2 regions of the Mesorhizobium sp. M7A.F.Ca.MR.148.00.0.0 genome follow, and region 1 is predicted to be linked to the other one. Evidence: predicted binding sites of a transcription regulator. Region 1 holds the regulator's gene; the other holds the start of a gene.
What was found. Region 1 encodes LexA, which represses DNA repair genes until DNA is damaged. Its sites were predicted from a motif close to TGTTCNNNNTGTGTTCNG; they were not measured.
Positions count from the first base shown of each region.

Region 2: a site for LexA is predicted at 1,800-1,817, ahead of uvrA (excinuclease ABC subunit UvrA). Genes of this name have one in related genera too.

Region 1 covers NZ_RZTB01000005.1:28,915-42,781, reverse strand. The annotation lists gene EOB49_RS03220 (AMP-binding protein) at 1-668, shown strand, start outside; gene kynA (tryptophan 2,3-dioxygenase) at 665-1,501, shown strand; gene kynU (kynureninase) at 1,573-2,820, shown strand; gene lexA (transcriptional repressor LexA) at 3,230-3,970, shown strand; gene EOB49_RS03200 (ComEC/Rec2 family competence protein) at 3,964-6,426, opposite strand; gene gltX (glutamate--tRNA ligase) at 6,529-7,953, shown strand; gene gltA (citrate synthase) at 8,139-9,467, shown strand; gene lpxB (lipid-A-disaccharide synthase) at 9,529-10,707, opposite strand; gene EOB49_RS03180 (LpxI family protein) at 10,700-11,602, opposite strand; gene lpxA (acyl-ACP--UDP-N-acetylglucosamine O-acyltransferase) at 11,589-12,422, opposite strand; gene fabZ (3-hydroxyacyl-ACP dehydratase FabZ) at 12,436-12,903, opposite strand; gene lpxD (UDP-3-O-(3-hydroxymyristoyl)glucosamine N-acyltransferase) at 12,896-13,867, opposite strand, start outside.
Region 2 covers NZ_RZTB01000018.1:39,281-44,326, reverse strand. The annotation lists gene EOB49_RS09660 (SRPBCC domain-containing protein) at 1-237, shown strand, start outside; gene EOB49_RS09655 (ATP-dependent Clp protease proteolytic subunit) at 261-866, shown strand; gene EOB49_RS09650 (hypothetical protein) at 959-1,255, shown strand; gene uvrA (excinuclease ABC subunit UvrA) at 1,967-4,888, shown strand; gene EOB49_RS09640 (GNAT family N-acetyltransferase) at 4,918-5,046, shown strand, end outside.

The sequences.
Region 1 (13,867 bases):
AAACCTTGCCTGCTCCCGTTTTCGAAGAGTGGACACAAAAGACCGGAAAGCCGATCCTCGACGGCATCGGAGCCACCGAGATGCTGCACATCTTCATCTCCAACCGTTTTGACGACATGAAGCCCGCGTCGACCGGAAAGCCGGTGGGCGGCTACGAGGCGCGCGTCGTCGATGACGAGATGCGCGAGGTGCCACGCGGCGCGACCGGCAGGCTTGCGGTGCGCGGACCGACCGGCTGCCGCTACATGGCCGATGACAGGCAGAAGGAATACGTGCGCGACGGCTGGAACCTCACCGGCGATACCTTCACGCAGGACGAGGACGGCTTTTTCCATTTCGCCGCACGCTCCGACGACATGATCGTCAGCGCCGGCTACAACATCGCCGGTCCCGAGGTCGAGGCGGCGCTGCTGGCGCACCCGGACGTCGCCGAATGCGCTGTCATTGGCGCCGAGGACGCCGAGCGCGGCCAGATCGTCGAGGCGCATGTCGTGCTGGTGCAGGGCGTCGCGCCCGACGCCCTCACCACCAAGCGCCTGCAGGACCATGTCAAGGCAATGATCGCGCCCTATAAATATCCGCGATCGGTAAAATTCATCGCCGCCCTGCCCAAGACCCAGACCGGCAAGATCCAGCGCTTCCGGCTGCGCACGGAGAAAATCGATTGAGCGAGCCATACGATCCGGCGTCCGAAGGCGCCCAGATGTCGTTCAAGGAGCGCATGTCCTACAGCGACTACCTGCACCTGGAGAAAGTGCTGGAGGCCCAGACGCCGCTGTCATCGGCGCATGACGAGATGCTGTTCATCATCCAGCATCAGACCTCCGAACTCTGGATGAAGCTCGCTCTGCACGAGATCGGCGCCGCGATCCGTTCCATCCGCGCCGACCGGCTCGAGCCGAGCTTCAAGATGCTGTCGCGCGTTGCGCGGATCTTCGAGCAGCTGAACAGTGCCTGGGATGTGCTGCGGACGATGACGCCGAGCGAATACACCGAGTTCCGCGACGCGCTGGGCCAGTCCTCGGGTTTTCAGTCCTGGCAGTATCGCGCCATCGAGTTCATGGCCGGCAACCGAAACTTGGCAATGCTCGGGCCGCACAAGCACCGGCCCGACCTGAGCGGAAAGCTGGAAGCGATCCTGACCGAACCATCGCTCTACGACGAAGCGCTGCTGCTGCTTGCGCGCAACGGATTCGACATCGGTGCCGATGCCAGGCGCACGGACTGGCGTGAGACGCGAACCGAGAACGAAGAGGTGCTGGTCGCCTGGCAGACGATCTATCGCGATCCGCAGCGCTACTGGATGTTCTACGAACTGGCAGAGAAGCTGGTCGACTTCGAGGATTATTTCCGCCGCTGGCGCTTCAACCACGTCACCACGGTTGAGCGCATCATCGGTCTGAAACGCGGCACCGGCGGCACGTCGGGTGCTTCGTATCTGAAGAAGATGCTCGAGGTGGTGCTGTTCCCGGAGCTGTGGACGGTCCGCACCCGGCTCTGACATCGTCGAAATGAAAACAGCGACGCGCGGCGGCGGAACACCCTTCGCGAACAACCGGGGACTGACTGACCATGAGTGGATTTCCTGATCTCGCCGCAGTCGAAGCGATGGATGCCACAGATCCGCTGCGGGCCATGCGCGACCGTTTCATTCTGCCGGAGGGGGTGATCTATCTCGACGGCAATTCACTGGGGGCAGCGTCTCATGCCGTTTTCGGCGAGCTGCAGCAGGCGGCAACCCAGGAATGGGCCCAGGATCTCATCCGAGCCTGGAATACGGCCGGATGGTTCGAGATGCCGATCGAACTCGGCGATCAACTCGGGCGCCTGATTGGAGCCGCGGCCGGCCAGACCGTCGTCTGCGACACGACGTCGACCAACATCTACAAGGTGCTGCATGCGGCGCTGGAGATGCGGCCGGGCCGGTCGGTCATCGTCGCCGAGGGTGACAGTTTCCCCACCGACCTGTACATCGCCGAAGGGGTGGCCTCGACACGGGACGGCGTCCTGCTGCGCCTCGCGGGCGTCGACGCGCCCACCATCGAAGAGCTGATCGACGAAAACGTCGCGGTGGTGCTGGTCAACCACGTCAACTACAAATCGGGTGAACTGCGCGACATGGCGGCGCTGACGCGCAAGGCTCATGCGGCCGGAGCGCTGATCGTCTGGGATCTATGCCACACCGCCGGCGCCCTGCCCGTCGAGCTCGATCACGCAAATGCCGATTTCGCCATCGGCTGCACTTACAAGTACCTCAACGGCGGTCCGGGCGCACCGGCCTTCATCTATGCCGCGCAGCGCCATCACGGCGATATCAGCCAGCCGCTCAGCGGCTGGTGGGGCCATGCGCGGCCCTTTGCCTTCGAACGGGGGTATGTTGCCGGCACCGGTATCCGCCGCTTTCTGTGCGGCACCCAGCCTGTCCTGTCGATGCGGGCGCTCAAAGGCGCGCTTGTTATCTGGAACGACGTCGACATGGCGGCATTGCGAAAAAAGAGCGTCGCGCTGACGGAACTGTTCATCCAGCTCGTCGAAGCAAAGTGCGGCGCCTATGGCCTCACGCTGGAGACCACCCGCGACGCGACCAGGCGCGGCAGCCAGGTGTCGTTCCTTCACGATCACGGCTATCAAATCATGCGGGCGCTGATCGAGCGCGGCGTCATCGGTGATTTTCGCGCGCCATCGACCATCCGTTTCGGCTTCACGCCGCTCTATGTCGGCTACAAGGATGTGTGGCTGGCGGTTCAAGTGCTAGAAGACATTCTGCGCACGGGCGCATGGAAGGACCAGCGTTTCGCCGTCAAGGAAGCCGTTACCTGACGCAACGATCTCCGCGATTTGCCGTCGCCGCCCTCACTGCCCGGCAGATGACGGAGGGCTGAATTCCAGCCACAAATGCCAACAGACGTTGGCGTTTTGGCTCCGTTTCGTTCACGGCAAACGAACGTCCCGAAGATTGATAGCGTCCCTTGTGGCGGTCGATCGGCAGATGATGCCAAGCCTTGGGTCGAGGATGAGCCACAGGTCATTAACCATAATGGTTTCAATGTGAGCAGGCGCATTGCCGTGGTTGGCGCCTGTCGATCGCGACCCGCTGGCAAGCCGAAATAATTTCAGCAGCCTTAACAAATTCATTAAACTTTAAACGGTTGCAGAACACAACTGGAACAGATAGTGTTTGTTCTGGGTTTGTTTTTCGATTCTGGTTTCAGGTAATCTGGGGGCCGCCATGCTGACACGCAAGCAACATGAACTGCTGATGTTCATCCATGAACGCCTGAAGGAGAGCGGCATTCCGCCATCCTTCGACGAGATGAAGGAGGCGCTCGACCTTGCCTCCAAATCCGGGATTCATCGGCTGATCACCGCACTTGAGGAGCGCGGCTTTATTCGCCGGTTGCCCAACCGGGCACGCGCGCTGGAAGTGCTGCGATTGCCGGACTCGATCGCGCCCGGCCTCAACGCGGCAAAGAAGTTTTCGCCAAGCGTCATCCAGGGCAGTCTCGGTCAGGGTGGTGCTCTTGGCCGGCAGATCAAGCCGGCGCCTTCGCGGATGCCCTCGCCCGGCAATGATGACGATGCGGTCTCCGCCGTGTCGATACCGGTGATGGGCCGTATCGCCGCCGGTGTGCCGATCGATGCCATCCAGCATCAGACGCATTCGATCTCGGTGCCGCCGGACATGATCATGGGCGGCGCCCACTATGCGCTGGAGGTCAAGGGCGACTCGATGATCGAGGCCGGTATCTTCGACGGCGACACCGTCATCATCCGCAATGCCGACACGGCGAACCCCGGCGAGATCATCGTGGCGCTGGTCGATCAAGAGGAAGCGACGCTGAAGCGGTTCCGCCGCAAGGGCGCTTCGATTGCTCTCGAAGCCGCCAATCCGGCCTATGAAACCCGTATTTTCGGCCCAGACAGGGTCAAGGTGCAAGGCAAGCTCGTCGGCCTCATCCGCCGCTACTGAGGCGGCTGCGGGTTGGCCGCTGGCTTCTCGGGTTTCTTGAAGGGTGCCAGCCCCCTCGCCTCACGAGAGTATTTGCGTTGCGTGTGCCAGGGCCGATATGGGCTGTTCACCGCGAAGCTGATTGTCGCCGGCGTGGTCGCCGATTGGCGATCGAAGAAGACCGCGGCACTGCCTTTGCGAGCCAGTTGCCGCTTGGTGATGACGAGAACCAGCGGATTGTGACAGGCGTCATAGGCGGTGGCGTCATTGATGACGATCAGCTCGGCGAAGCCGCAGGCTTTCCAGGTGTCCTTGCGGTCCTCGACATAGGCAATGATCGCACCGGACATATGCCTGGCCACGCAAACGCCTGAGGAGCAATAGAACGGCGATCCCGGCGGTAGCTCAACGGCGTCCGCGACGTCGAATTGCCCATCGCTCTTGTCGAACACCTCTGGCACGACGATGGTTTCTGATGTCAGGGCGCGTTTCCAGTTGTCGACGGTGAATTCGTTCGGCCGTTCCCGGCTGACGGCAAGCTCGCCGCCACCGATCGGCAACGCCACCAGCCGGGCGTCTTCCGAGATCAGCACATCCGGCGTGCGCGTATCCGAGACGGTCAGCAAGCCTGCCAGCGCGAATGGCAGAGCAGCGAGCCGCAGCCAAGTTGTCGCCATCGTCGCGATGACCAGGGCAATTGTCACCAGCAGGACAGATTGCTGCGAAATCAGCCCAACCCCATCGACAGGCGAACGTTCGGAGATCCAACCCGATATGGCGATCATCACCGTCAGACCCTTGCCCATCAGGTAGAGGGCCGGCCAATCCAATCCGAAAGGCATCAGCAGCGCGCTTGCGACAGCCAGGAACATGACGACGGTGACGATCGGCATAACCGCCAGATTGGCGAACAGGCTGAGCGGCGACACACGCTGAAAATGCCAGATGGCAAACAGCGTCGTGGCGCTGCCGGCGATGATGGAGGTCATGGCAAGGCCGGTTGCCGCGAGCACGAACTTTCGCGTCAGGAAACCGGGCATGGATCGCTTTGGGGGCGGCGGTCTTGCTTTTCCCGCGCGGTGATCGGCCCAGCCGGCATAGGCGCCGACCAGAGCCGCGGTCGCGGCGAACGACATCTGAAAACTCGGGCCGACCACCTCATGCGGCGACACCACGATGACGGCGATCGCCGAGATCGCCAGATTGCGCATGGTGAGTGCTGCTCGATCGAACAGCACGGCAATCAGCATCACCGCCAGCATGATGAAGCTGCGCTCGGCGGCAACGACGACTCCAGAGATGATGAGATAGGCCGCGATCGAGAACAGTGCGGCGACGGCGGCATACTTCTTGACCGGGCGACGCGCGGAAAAGTCGGGAAACAACGCGAAGGCGCCGCGCAGCAAGCCCATGATGGTGCCTGCGACCAGCGCCATGTGCAGTCCCGAAATCGAGATGATGTGGTAGATGCCGGTACGTCGCATCGCCTCATTGATGTCATCGGGAATGCCGGCGCGCACGCCGACGATCAGCGCCGCGGCGATCTCGCCTTCGGCGCCGCCGACGCTCGCCCTGATATGGTCGGCGATGGCCTCGCGGGCATTTTCCACGCTAGAGGAAATTCGGGCCGGCAGCGGCATGTCGCCACCATCGCTGACGACAAGCTTTGGGTTGCCGAGAAAGAACCCGCTGCCGCCGATGCCGGCAAAATAGCTGTCGAAGGAGAAATCATAGCTGTCCGGCCGCACCGGCCCAGTCGGCGGCAAAAGCTTGGCATATCCAGTGATGAGGGAGCCTGCGGTCACGTCAGCCGGGATCTTGCGTGCCGAAAGCCGCACCCGTTCCGGCGCATAGCGCAGTTTCGGTCTTGCGGTCGATGTCACGTCGATGGTCAGCCGGATACGGCCAGTTTCCATCCGGTCGAGCGAGACGACGCGGCCGGTCACCTGCGTCGAGATTTCCGAGCCCAACATTTGTGTGCCCGCACGCCACGTCTCGACCTTGGCAGCAAGCAGTCCTAGGGCGCACAAAAGCGCCGCCATGAAACACAGATGGGTCTTTGGCCATGAGCGCGAGACCAGCGCACAGATCCCCGTCAAGATGACAACCGCGACAGGTCTCGCAAAGTCGGGTTCAGCCGTCAGCGAAAAATAGCCGATCGCTCCGATCGCCAGGCAGACCGGCACCAGCAGGAAGGCCACGCCCCGGTCGAGTTCCAGGCTCGCCGCCGTGTTCACGCTGTGACGCAGGCGAGGCAGTGATGTCAGGCTGATTTGCCGGCGCACGCGAACGATCCTGCCGGTTTCGGCAACAGGAACAGAGGCGGCGACATCCGCTTGCAAGGGCGCCTTGCCGGGATCCGGCACAAGGGGCGATGGCGGCGGCAATGGGGCTGGCCGAGGCGCAAACAGGGACCGTTCGCTGACGCCGATGGCAGCGTCCTCGCCCTGATCCGAGCCCCAGCCTCGTCCAGCCATCGGGTCTGCCCCTTGCGCCCTCGACACCCTATGCTACATGAACGCCGGGCGCGCGAAAGCCCGCGCAACCGCACCCCGCTTCAGATGGTTTCCGAGAGTTCCATGTCCGACAAGGTCGTCACCCGTTTTGCCCCTTCGCCCACCGGCTATCTGCACATAGGCGGCGCGCGCACGGCGCTGTTCAACTGGCTGTATGCGAAGCACACTGGCGGCACGATGCTGCTGCGCATCGAGGACACCGACCGCGAACGCTCCAATGAAGCCGCGACGGCTGCCATCCTCGACGGGCTTTCCTGGCTTGGCCTGAGCTGGGACGGCGAGCCGGTGTCGCAGTTCGAGCGTGCTCCGCGCCACCGCGAGGTGGCTGAGGAGCTCGTGCGCATGGGCAAGGCCTATTATTGCTATGCCACGCCGGCCGAACTGGAGGCCATGCGCGAGGCCGCCAGAGCCAAGGGGCTGCCGCCCCGCTATGACGGCCGCTGGCGCGACCGCGACCCCTCTGAGGCGCCCGCAGGCGTTAAGGGCGCCATTCGTATCAAGGCGCCGACCGAAGGCGAGACCATCGTCCATGACCGTGTCCAGGGCGAGGTGCGCTTTCCCAACAAGGATCTCGATGACTTCATCATCCTGCGTTCTGACGGCAATCCCACTTACATGCATGCCGTCGTCGTCGATGATCATGATATGGGAGTCACCCATATCATTCGCGGCGACGATCATCTGACCAACGCCGCTCGCCAGACCGTGATCTACAACGCCATGGGCTGGAACGTGCCGTCCATGTCGCATATCCCGCTGATCCACGGCGCCGATGGCGCCAAGCTGTCGAAGCGGCACGGCGCGCTTGGCGTCGAGGCCTATCGCGCCATGGGCTACCTGCCGGAGGCGCTGCTCAATTACCTGGCGCGCCTTGGCTGGAGCCATGGCGACGACGAGATCATGTCGATCAAGGATATGATTTCCTGGTTCGATATCGGCGATGTCAACAAGGGCGCGGCGCGCTTCGACTTCGCCAAGCTGGAGGCGATCAACGGCGCGCATATGCGCCGCATGAGCGATGCCGAACTGTTCGACATCTTCATCGCTACCCTGCCCTATCTCGAAGGCGGCCCGGCGATCGCCGCGCGCCTGAACGACAGCACCAAGGCGCAGTTGCTGGCAGCGCTTCCGGGCCTGAAGGAGCGCGCCAAGACGCTGGTCGAGCTCGTCGATGGCGCGGCCTTCCTGTTCGCCACGCGCCCCCTGCCGATCGACGACAAGGCGGCCCTTCTGCTTACCGACGATGCCCGCAAGATCCTGCGCAGTGCTCACGAAGCTTTGAACAGGCTTGCGAGTGACTGGACAGCCGCCTCGGCGGAGGCGGCGATACGCGAGGTGGCAGCGGCCGGCAGTCACAAGCTCGGCGCGGTGGCCCAGCCTTTGCGCGCTGCGTTGACCGGCAAAAGCACCTCGCCGGGCGTGTTCGATGTGCTCGCCGTGCTCGGCCGCGAGGAAAGCCTGGCGCGCATCTCAGATCAAATCGATTAGGAGCAAACTGGCCCAAGAAGATTGGCATTGAAAGGCGGGTTTCGCAGTGCAACATTAGGCCTTGGCCCAATCTGGCACGCACCTCCTGAAATGCGGTGGCGAATACGCGCATTGCGGTGATTTTCGACGTGTCGCTCTGCAGAATTTTGCCTTTGCCGGCATGAGGAAACAAGAAGGAGTTTGCAATGACCGAAGCTGCGAAAAAAATGGATTTGGGCGGCAAGATCCAGGAGGCCACGGCAACGCTTGCATTCGCCGGCAAGACCCATGAATTCAAGGTGCGAAGTGGTTCGGTCGGGCCTGATGTCATCGACATCGCCTCGCTCTACTCAACCACCGGCGCCTTCACTTACGATCCGGGCTTCACCTCGACGGCAAGCTGCGAGTCCGAAATCACCTTCATCGACGGCGACGCCGGCATCCTCCTCCATCGCGGCTATCCGATCGACCAGTTGGCCGAACATGGCGACTTCCTCGAGGTCTGCTATCTCCTGCTCTACGGTGAATTGCCGACCAAGGCGCAGAAGGACGACTTCGACTACCGCGTGACGCGCCACACCATGGTGCATGAGCAGATGTCGCGCTTTTTCACCGGCTTCCGCCGCGACGCGCACCCGATGGCGGTGATGTGCGGCGTGGTCGGCGCGCTGTCGGCCTTCTACCACGACTCCACCGACATCTCCGACCCCTACCAGCGCATGGTTGCCTCCATGCGGCTGATCGCCAAGATGCCAACGATCGCGGCGATGGCCTACAAATACCACATCGGCCAGCCGTTCATTTACCCGAAGAACGAACTGAACTTCGCCGCCAACTTCCTGCACATGTGCTTTGCCGTGCCGTGCGAGGAATACAAGATCAACCCGGTGCTGGCGCGCGCCATGGAGCGCATCTTCATTCTGCACGCCGACCACGAGCAGAACGCCTCGACCTCGACCGTTCGTCTCGCCGGCTCGTCGGGCGCCAACCCGTTCGCGTGCATCGCCGCCGGCATCGCCTGCCTGTGGGGGCCTGCGCATGGCGGCGCCAATGAAGCGGCGCTCAACATGCTTGGCGAGATCGGCCATGTCGACCATATCCCGGAGTTCATCGCTCGCGCCAAGGACAAGAACGATCCGTTCCGGCTAATGGGCTTCGGCCACCGCGTCTACAAGAACTACGATCCGCGCGCCAAGATCATGCAGAAGACGGCGCATGAGGTTCTGGGCGAGCTCGGCATCAAGGACGATCCGCTGCTGGACATCGCCATGGAGCTGGAAAAGATCGCGCTGACCGATCCCTATTTCATCGAGAAGAAGCTCTACCCGAATGTCGACTTCTATTCCGGCATTACGCTGAAGGCGCTGGGCTTCCCCACCACCATGTTCACCGTGCTGTTCGCGGTCGCCCGCACCGTCGGCTGGATCGCGCAGTGGAAGGAGATGATCGAGGATCCGCGCCAGAAGATCGGCCGCCCGCGCCAGCTCTATACCGGCGCACCCGAGCGTGACTACGTGCCGATCGCCAAGCGGTGAATTGGGAGTAGGGATCGGGCAGTAGGCAGTAGGCAGTAGGCACGGTCAACTTCCCTACTCCCTACTGACTATTCCCTCTCTTGATATACCGCATCACCACCTGCGCGGCGATCTCGCCGGACGGTCTGTCCGTCGCCATGCGCCGCGTGATCTCTGCAAATCCATTCTTCTGCCAGGCGCGCATGCCGCTGTCGGCGAACAGGGCTTCCAATTGCCGGGCCAGATTGTTCGGCTTGATGTAGCCGTCGTAGAATTCCGGAATAAGTGCTCGATCCGATATCAGATTGGGCAGCAGCGCCGACCAGACGGAAACGAGGTACGGCGCCAAGACCCGCGCGACCGGGTCGAGCCTGTAGCAGGAAATCATCGGCACGCCGGCCAGCGCCAGTTCCAGCGATACCGTCCCGGACGCGATCAGCGCCGCATCGGCTTTGCCGAAAGCCTGCCATTTGCGCTGGGAATCGACGATGATCTCAGGCTTTTCATCCCAGCGGTTGACGGAGGATTTGACGAGCTCGGCGACATGCGGAACGGTCGGCAGCAGCAGCCGCAGGCGGTGGCCACGCGCACGCAGAATCGACACCGTCTCGCCGAACGGGTCGAGCAGCCGCCGTACCTCGCCACGCCGCGAACCGGGCAGGACGAGCAGGGTCTTGACGCGATCAGGAGAAAGGTCGCGCGGTAGTTCCTGCGCCTTGGCTGCGGCCAGCAAACCCGCATCGTGGGTCAGGCGATGCCCGACATAGGTGCCCGGTGGCCCGCCGAGCCGCTCGAGCTCCTTGACCTCGAAAGGCAGGATGCAGAGGATGTGGTCGACATAGGGCTTCATCGCCACCGCCCTGCCCGGCCGCCACGCCCACACGCTCGGGCAGACATAGTGGATGATCGGTATCGATGGGTTGGCCGCACGCACCTTTTTGGCGACGCGCAACGAAAAGTCCGGACTGTCGATGGTGACCATGCAGTCCGGCTTTTCGTCGGCAACGGTCTTGGCCAGTTGGCTGATCCGCCGCATCAGGCGCGGCAGGTCGCGCAGAACGGCGCTGAACCCCATGAGGGCGATCTCGCCGGCATCGAATGGCGAGACCAGTCCCAGCGCCTGCAAATGACGGCCGCCGAGGCCGACGAGTTGCACCTCGCGCCCCACAGCCTGGCTGAGCGAGCGCACTATGTCGGCACCGAGCAGGTCGCCGGACTCCTCTCCGGCAACGATTGCGATCTTCAATGCCCTGTCAGCCATTGCGCGGCTCCGTGGCGGCACGCAGGCCAAGGACGAACAGGCCAAGTGCATTGGCGCGCGCGATGGTTTCAGGACCTTCGAGGATCAGCGACCGTCCCGCCTCGACGGCAATGCCGGCGAGTCCGGCCGCGTGCGCTGCCTCGACCGTCTGCGGACCGATGGATGGAAGATCGGCGCGCAGTTCCTGACCGGGCTTGGCGCACTTGACGAGGACGCCGCGGGTCTTGCCCGCAATACGGCCGTGGCCGCGCAGCAGCTTCGCACGATCAAGCAGGCCGGCTGTTCCTTCGATGCCTTCCAGCGCGATTGCCCGGCCGCCAACCGCGATCGCCGCTTGGCCGACATCCAGCGCCCCGATGGCCTTTGCTGCCGCAAGGCCTGCCTCAATATCGCGCCAGTCCAATTTTCGCGGTTCGGCCTTGGTCAGCACGCCTTCGGCGGCGACAAGATTCGGCACTACTTCGTGGGCGCCAACGACCTTTACTCCGCGCGCTTCGAGGCCCCGTGCCAAGACCTTCAGAAGACCATCGTCGCCACGCGCGAGCGCCATGACGACCAAAGGAATCACCGCGAGCAGGCTGAGACTGGGGCGCAGCGCAAGCAATCGCGGCCGGCGCTTGATCTCGCCTGCAAGCACCAGATGGGTGATCCGGTGCCGCCGCAGCAAAGGGACGAGCGAGCCTATACCTTCCAGAGCGAGGTTTTCGTGATCGTATCGGGAGAGTTCCGCGATGCGGTCGACCTCGCCTTCCATCAGGATGACGAAGGGCGGATAACCTTGTTCAGCCGAACCGGCCGCGACTTCGACCGGCAGACTGCCGCCGCCGGCAATGATGCCGACCCTGGAGCCCGGCGGAAGATCAAGACGCGCAGCCGCTGTCTCAGTCTTCGTCATCGACATCGTCGCCATCGCCGCCCTTGAGCGACGGCACAGCATAGTGCCGCTTGCCGCGACTGGTGATGAAATCGATGATCTTCATGGCGGTCGGCGACGACGCGAACTCCGCCTTGGCGAACTCGATGTTCTCGCCAACGGTGCGGGAACGATCGAAGATCATCCTGTAAGCCTTGCGCAGCACAAGGATTTCGGACCTTGGCAGGCCGGAGCGCTTGAGGCCGATGATGTTGAGGCCGCGCAGGCTGGCGCGGTTGCCGACCGCGATGGCAAAGGGGATGACATCGCCGACGATCGCGGAGCAGCCGCCGAGAAAGGCGTTGTCGCCGATGCGGACAAACTGATGCACTGCGGTCAGGCCGCCGATATAGACATTGTTGCCGACCTCGCAGTGGCCGCCCAGCGTTGCGCCATTGGCGAACGTCGCATTGTTGCCGACGACGCAATCATGGGCGATATGGGCGTAGGCAAGGAAATTGCCATTGTCGCCGACCGTCGTCTCGCCGCGGCTGGAATCGGTGCCGAGATGCATGGTCACGCCTTCGCGGATCGTGCAGTTCCTGCCGATGACCAAGGTGGTGCGACCGCCCTTGTGCTTGGTGTTCTGCGGCGGTGCGCCCAATGTCGCCATCGGATAGACTTTGGTCGAGGCGCCGATCGACGTCGCGCCCATCACCGAGACATGACTGACCAGTTCGACGTCGTCGCCGATCACCACATCGGCACCGACATGGCAGAACGGCCCGATGCGCACACCTTCGCCGATTTGGGCGCCTTCCTCGACAATGGAGGAAGCATGAATGGATGTATTGATTTTCATAAGCACTCGATCGTCAGTCGCTGGTGACCATCATGGCTGAAATCTCGGCCTCGGCCGCCTTGGCGCCGTCGACCATGGCTTCACAAGCGAATTTGAGCAGGTTGCCGCGTTTCTTGATTTTCTTGACATAGATCTTCAACTGGTCGCCGGGAACCACCGGTTTGCGGAATTTGGCGTTGTCGATGGTCAGGAAATAGACCAGCGACGGCTTTTCGGTGCCCAGGCTGCGGATACAGATGGCGCCGGCCGTCTGCGCCATCGCCTCGACGATGAGCACACCCGGCATGACCGGCTGCTCAGGGAAATGGCCCTGAAAATGCGGCTCGTTTATGGTCACGTTCTTGATGCCGATGGCGGATTCGTCGCCATCGATGTCGACGATACGATCGATCATCAGGAACGGATAGCGGTGCGGCAGGAGCTTCATCAGCCCCATAATGTCGACCGCCTCCAGCGTCGTCGACGCGATCATGTCAGCCATTGCCTCCCTCGCCCTGTTTGCGGGTCCTGGCGAGCTTGCGCAGCATGGCTATCTCCCGCATGGCTTCCGCCATCGGCTGTGCCGGATAGCCGCCCCAGATCTCGCCTGCAGGGACATTGCTCATAAATCCACTTCTGGCGGCAAGCTTGGCCCCTGTCCCTATGGTCAGGTGATCCGCAAGCCCGACGCCGCCGCCCATGGTGACATTGTCACCCACCACCACGGAACCCGAAATACCCGAAAGCCCGGCTATTATGCAATTGCGGCCGATGCGGACGTTATGGGCGATCTGCACGAGATTGTCGATCTTGGTGCCCTGGCCGATGATCGTATCGGACATGGCGCCGCGATCGACGGTGGTGTTGGAGCCGATCTCGACGTCGTCCTGGATAACGACACGGCCGATCTGCGGCACGCGCTCAGGCCCCTTGGCCCCGCCGACGAACCCAAAACCATCCTGGCCTATCCTGGCGCCGCCATGAATGATGACGCGATTGCCGATCAAGGCATACTGGATGCTGGCGCCCGGACCGACATAGCCGTCGCGGCCGATCTGGCAGGATTGTCCAATCACCGCATTCGGGGCGATGACAGTGCCGCTGCCGATCGAAGCGCCTGGCCCGATCACCGCGCCGGCCTCGATGACGGCACCGGCTTCGACATGCGCGGTCGCATCGACGTGAGCGTGCGGCGAGACGCCGGTTTCGCTGGTCATCGGCCCTGGTGTCGCCGCCCTCGGAAACAGCAGACGCCCGATCAGCGCGAAGGCCTGTTGTGGACGCGGATGAATGAGAACGGCAACGCTTGCCGGCGCCTTGCCGGCAAATTCCGCCGGGCACAGGACCGCGGCTGCCCGCAACGACGGCATCAGCGCGGAATTACGCTTGCCGTCGACAAAGACGAGCGCATTCTCGCCGCCCTCGCTGGCAGGCGCGAGTGCTTCGATCGAAATATCGGAGTGGCC
Region 2 (5,046 bases), on a different contig from region 1:
CGGGAGCAGCCGGGCGACGCCGCCAGGCAGGGGCCGCTCGACAGTACCGTCACCTTCACACTTGCCCGAACCGTTTCCGGCGGCACGCATCTGCGCATCGTCCATGACGGCTTTGCCCGCAAGACCATGCCTGCCGTCGCCATGGCAGGCGCCGGCTGCCGGGTTTCGCTCGGTGCGAACAGGTCATCTAAGCCAATCGCCGCAAACACGCCTCGCCTCCTGCTTCGCGCGGCCTGAAACAAAACGGACGGAGAGAGACAATGAGCGGTGTTGCCAGTCTGGTGCCGATGGTCATCGAGCAATCGAGCCGCGGCGAACGTGCCTTCGACATCTTTTCGCGGCTGCTGCGCGAGCGCATCATCTTCATCAACGGCGAGATCAACGACGACATCTCGGCGCTGGTCTGCGCGCAGCTTTTGTCGCTGGAATCGGACAATCCCGACAAGGAGATCTCGCTCTACATCAACTCGCCGGGCGGCGTGGTGACCAGCGGCTTCGCCATCTACGATACGATGCAATATATCAGCTGCCCGGTGTCCACCGTATGCATGGGCTTTGCCGCCTCGATGGGCTCGTTCCTGCTGATGGCAGGCACACCGGGGCGCCGGATTTCCCTGCCGAATGCCACTATCCTGCTGCATCAGCCGCTGGGTGGGTTCCAGGGCCAGGCATCCGACATCCAGCGCCATGCCGAGCGCATCGGCCGGACGAAACGGCACATGGCCGAACTTTACGCGCAGCATTGCGGCCGCAGCTATGAAGAGGTGGAACGCACGCTCGACCGCGACCACTTCATGACCGCCCGCGAGGCCCAGTCCTGGGGCATCGTCGACCATGTTTTCGACACGCGAAAGAAAGCGGCGTAAGCCAGGGCCGGATCGGAGACCGTCCGGCAGGTAGTCGAAGATTTGACGATGCCGGTCTGGTTCCATCGGCGGCGCGCCACTATAGTCCTGGGATGACCGACACTCATCAGTCCAGATCATTGCACCGCGTCATCGCCGTTGCAGCGCTCGCCATTGCGAGCCTCATCAGCGGCGCGGCACTTGCCGACGACAGTTCGTCGTCGACGCAAAAAGGCGCCCTGCCCGGCGTGACCGGCGACTACCGCATCGCCAAGCCGGCTCCAGAGCCGGACGATGCGCTGCCAGCCGGCGAGAACGGCACATTCAAGATCGGCGATACCGATGTCAGGATTTCCGGCAGCATCACCGTCGATGTCGGCGCCGGCTCGATCGGGCCGCCGCGCCACTGACAGCGCGTGTCGCGCTGCGCCTGTCGCCCACAAGACAATCCGCACATGAAAACGGCCCCGCCGTGCTTTGCGCAAACGGACGGGGCCTTTTTGGATCTCAAATCCAATTTTACCGGGAGTGTACTGCCGGCGTTTGATTTCGGATGCACCGCGGCATTCAGCCGACGATCCGACTAGTAGTCTCTGATTTTACGAGAGATGGCAGGTCACGGTTTGCCGGCTGGCGAAAACGCTGAACCCTGGCACTTATGCCTGCCTCGGCTCCAGTGACAACTGGAACCCTAGGGGACGATCCGGTGGCGTCATAGCTCCGCTCCTCTGTCCGTTGCGATTGTTGTCAATTCGAAGCACAAATCGCAAATGCCTGCGGCGTCTCGCAGGCCGCCTTTGGGCGGCGAGGCCATCGAAAGACGGCCGTCTTCGTTGACTGCTGGAGACTGCTCCCGTCAGCTGGTGGCGTCAACCATCAATAGCCGGTTACCGAAAAATGTGATCGCCGGGAGGTTACGTGCAAGTCAGTTTTTGCACAGCTTTGTCAGGAGCGTGTTCGGCCTTTGTTCTTTCCGCTTGCCCGTTCACGCGAAAGACGCTTAAACGCTCTCGTCGGGAATTGTGGCGTATCTCGACGTGGCGGCAAAACTACCTACATAGGGGATGGCCGGGAAAACCCGCCATTCCAGGAAATTCCAGATTCTGAGGCGGCGACCGGCTATGGCCGACCATAAATATCTTTCCATTCGCGGGGCGCGCGAACACAATCTGAAGAATGTCGATCTCGACTTGCCGCGTGACAGCCTGATTGTCATGACCGGCCTGTCGGGGTCCGGCAAGTCATCGCTGGCCTTCGACACGATCTATGCCGAGGGCCAGCGCCGCTACGTCGAAAGCCTGTCGGCCTACGCGCGGCAATTCCTTGAGATGATGCAGAAGCCTGACGTCGACCAGATCGACGGCCTGTCGCCCGCCATTTCCATCGAGCAGAAGACCACCTCGAAGAACCCGCGTTCGACGGTCGGCACCGTCACCGAGATCTACGACTATATGCGGCTGCTTTTTGCGCGCGTCGGCATACCCTATTCGCCGGCCACCGGCCTGCCGATCGAGAGCCAGACGGTTTCGCAGATGGTCGACCGCGTGCTGGCGATCGAGGAAGGCACGCGCCTGTTCATCCTGGCGCCGATGGTGCGCGGCCGCAAAGGCGAGTACCGCAAGGAATTGCTGGAACTGCAGAAGAAGGGCTTTCAACGCGTCAAGGTCGACGGCGTCTTCTATGAGATCGCCGACGTGCCGGCGCTGGACAAGAAGTACAAGCATGACCTCGACGTCGTCGTCGACCGCATCGTCGTGCGCGGCGATCTGGCGACGCGGCTCGCCGATTCCATCGAAACGGCGCTGAAGCTGGCCGATGGGCTGGCGGTCGCCGAATTCGCCGACAAGCCGCTCGATTCCAGCCAGACCGGCGAGGATTCGGTCAACAAGTCGAAGAACGAGACGCATGAGCGCATCCTGTTCTCGGAAAAGTTCGCTTGCCCGGTCTCCGGCTTCACCATTCCGGAAATCGAACCGCGCCTGTTCTCGTTCAACAACCCGTTCGGCGCCTGCCCGACCTGTGACGGTCTCGGCAGCCAGCGCGCCATCGACGGCAATCTGATCGTGCCGGACGAGAACATCTCGCTGCGCGACGGCGCCGTCAGCCCGTGGGCGAAATCGACTTCCCCCTATTACGCGCAAACGCTGGAAGCGCTGGGCAAGGCCTATGGCTTCAAGCTCGGCGACAAGTTCAAGGATTTGTCCGAAGAGGCCAAGGAAGCTATCCTGCACGGCACGGGTGAGCGCGAAATCACCTTCCAGTATGATGACGGCCTGCGCTCCTACAAGACCACCAAGACCTTCGAAGGCGTCATTCCCAATCTGGAGCGCCGCTGGAAAGAGACCGAATCCGCCTGGATGCGCGAGGAGATCGAGCGCTTCATGTCGGCCACGCCCTGCCCGGTCTGCAAGGGTTATCGGCTGAAGCCCGAGTCGCTGGCGGTGAAAATCGCCGGCAGGCATATCGGCGAAGTCACCGAGCTTTCCATCCGCAAGGCCGACCAGTGGTTCACCGACCTGCCCGCGTCGCTCAACGACAAGCAGAACGAGATCGCGGTGCGGGTGCTCAAGGAGATCCGCGAGCGGCTGCGCTTCCTCAACGATGTCGGGCTCGACTACCTGACGCTGTCGCGCAATTCCGGCACGCTGTCAGGCGGCGAGAGCCAGCGCATCCGGCTGGCATCGCAGATCGGCTCCGGTCTCACGGGCGTGCTCTATGTGCTGGACGAACCGTCGATCGGCCTGCATCAGCGCGACAATGCCCGCCTGCTCGATACGCTGAAGCACCTGCGCGATATCGGCAACACGGTGATCGTCGTCGAGCATGACGAGGACGCCATCCTGCATGCCGACTATGTCGTCGACATGGGTCCGGCCGCGGGCATCCATGGCGGCGAGATCATCGCCCAGGGCACCCCGCAGCAGGTAATGGCCAATCCCAATTCGATCACCGGCAAATATCTGTCGGGCGCGCTCGAAGTGGCGACGCCAGGCGTGCGGCGTGAAGCGAAGAAAAACCGGCGCCTGAAGATCGTCGGCGCGCGCGGCAACAATCTGAAGAACGTCACCGCCGAAATACCGCTCGGCACCTTCACCGCCGTCACCGGCGTGTCGGGCGGCGGCAAGTCGACCTTCCTGATCGAAACCCTGTTCAAGGCTGCCTCGCGCCGCATCATGGGCTTGCGCGAGCACCCGGCCGACCACGACCGCATCGAGGGCCTCGAATTCCTCGACAAGGTCATCGACATCGACCAGTCGCCCATTGGCAGGACTCCGCGTTCGAACCCCGCCACCTATACCGGCGCCTTCACGCCAATCCGCGACTGGTTCGCCGGCCTGCCGGAGGCCAAAGCGCGCGGCTACCAGCCCGGCCGCTTCTCCTTCAACGTTAAGGGCGGCCGCTGCGAAGCCTGCCAGGGCGACGGCGTCATCAAGATCGAGATGCACTTCCTGCCCGACGTCTACGTCACCTGCGACGTCTGCCACGGCAAGCGCTACAACAGAGAGACGCTCGACGTGGTGTTCAAGGGCAAGTCGATCGCCGACGTGCTCGACATGACGGTCGAGGAAGGCGTCGACTTCTTCGCCGCCGTGCCCGGCGTGCGCGACAAGCTCGACACGCTGAAGCAGGTCGGCCTTGGCTATATCCATATCGGCCAGCAGGCGACGACGCTGTCAGGCGGCGAGGCGCAGCGCATCAAGCTGGCCAAGGAACTGTCGCGCAAGGCAACTGGCAAGACGCTCTATATCCTCGACGAGCCGACCACCGGCCTGCATTTCCACGACGTCGCCAAGCTGTTGGAAGTGCTGCATGAACTGGTCGACCAGGGCAACACGGTGGTGGTCATCGAGCACAATCTCGAAGTGATCAAAACCGCTGACTGGGTACTCGACCTCGGCCCCGAAGGCGGCGACGGCGGCGGCGAACTGGTTGCCTCCGGTACGCCGGAAGCGATCGTGCGCGAGAAGCGCAGCTACACCGGCCAGTTCCTCAAGGAGCTTCTGGAGCGGCGCCCCGGAGGCAAGCGCGAAGCGGCGGAGTGATCGGACCGGTTGGCGCCTGGAGCTTTTGAATGAAAATCAGAAGAGCGCTTGCCGGTGATCTCCAAACCGTCGTCTCGCTGACGCAAGCGGCCTATGCGCCTTACACTGCACTGTTAGGCGCACCGCCGATCCCAGTCACCGAGGACTATGCGCCGCGC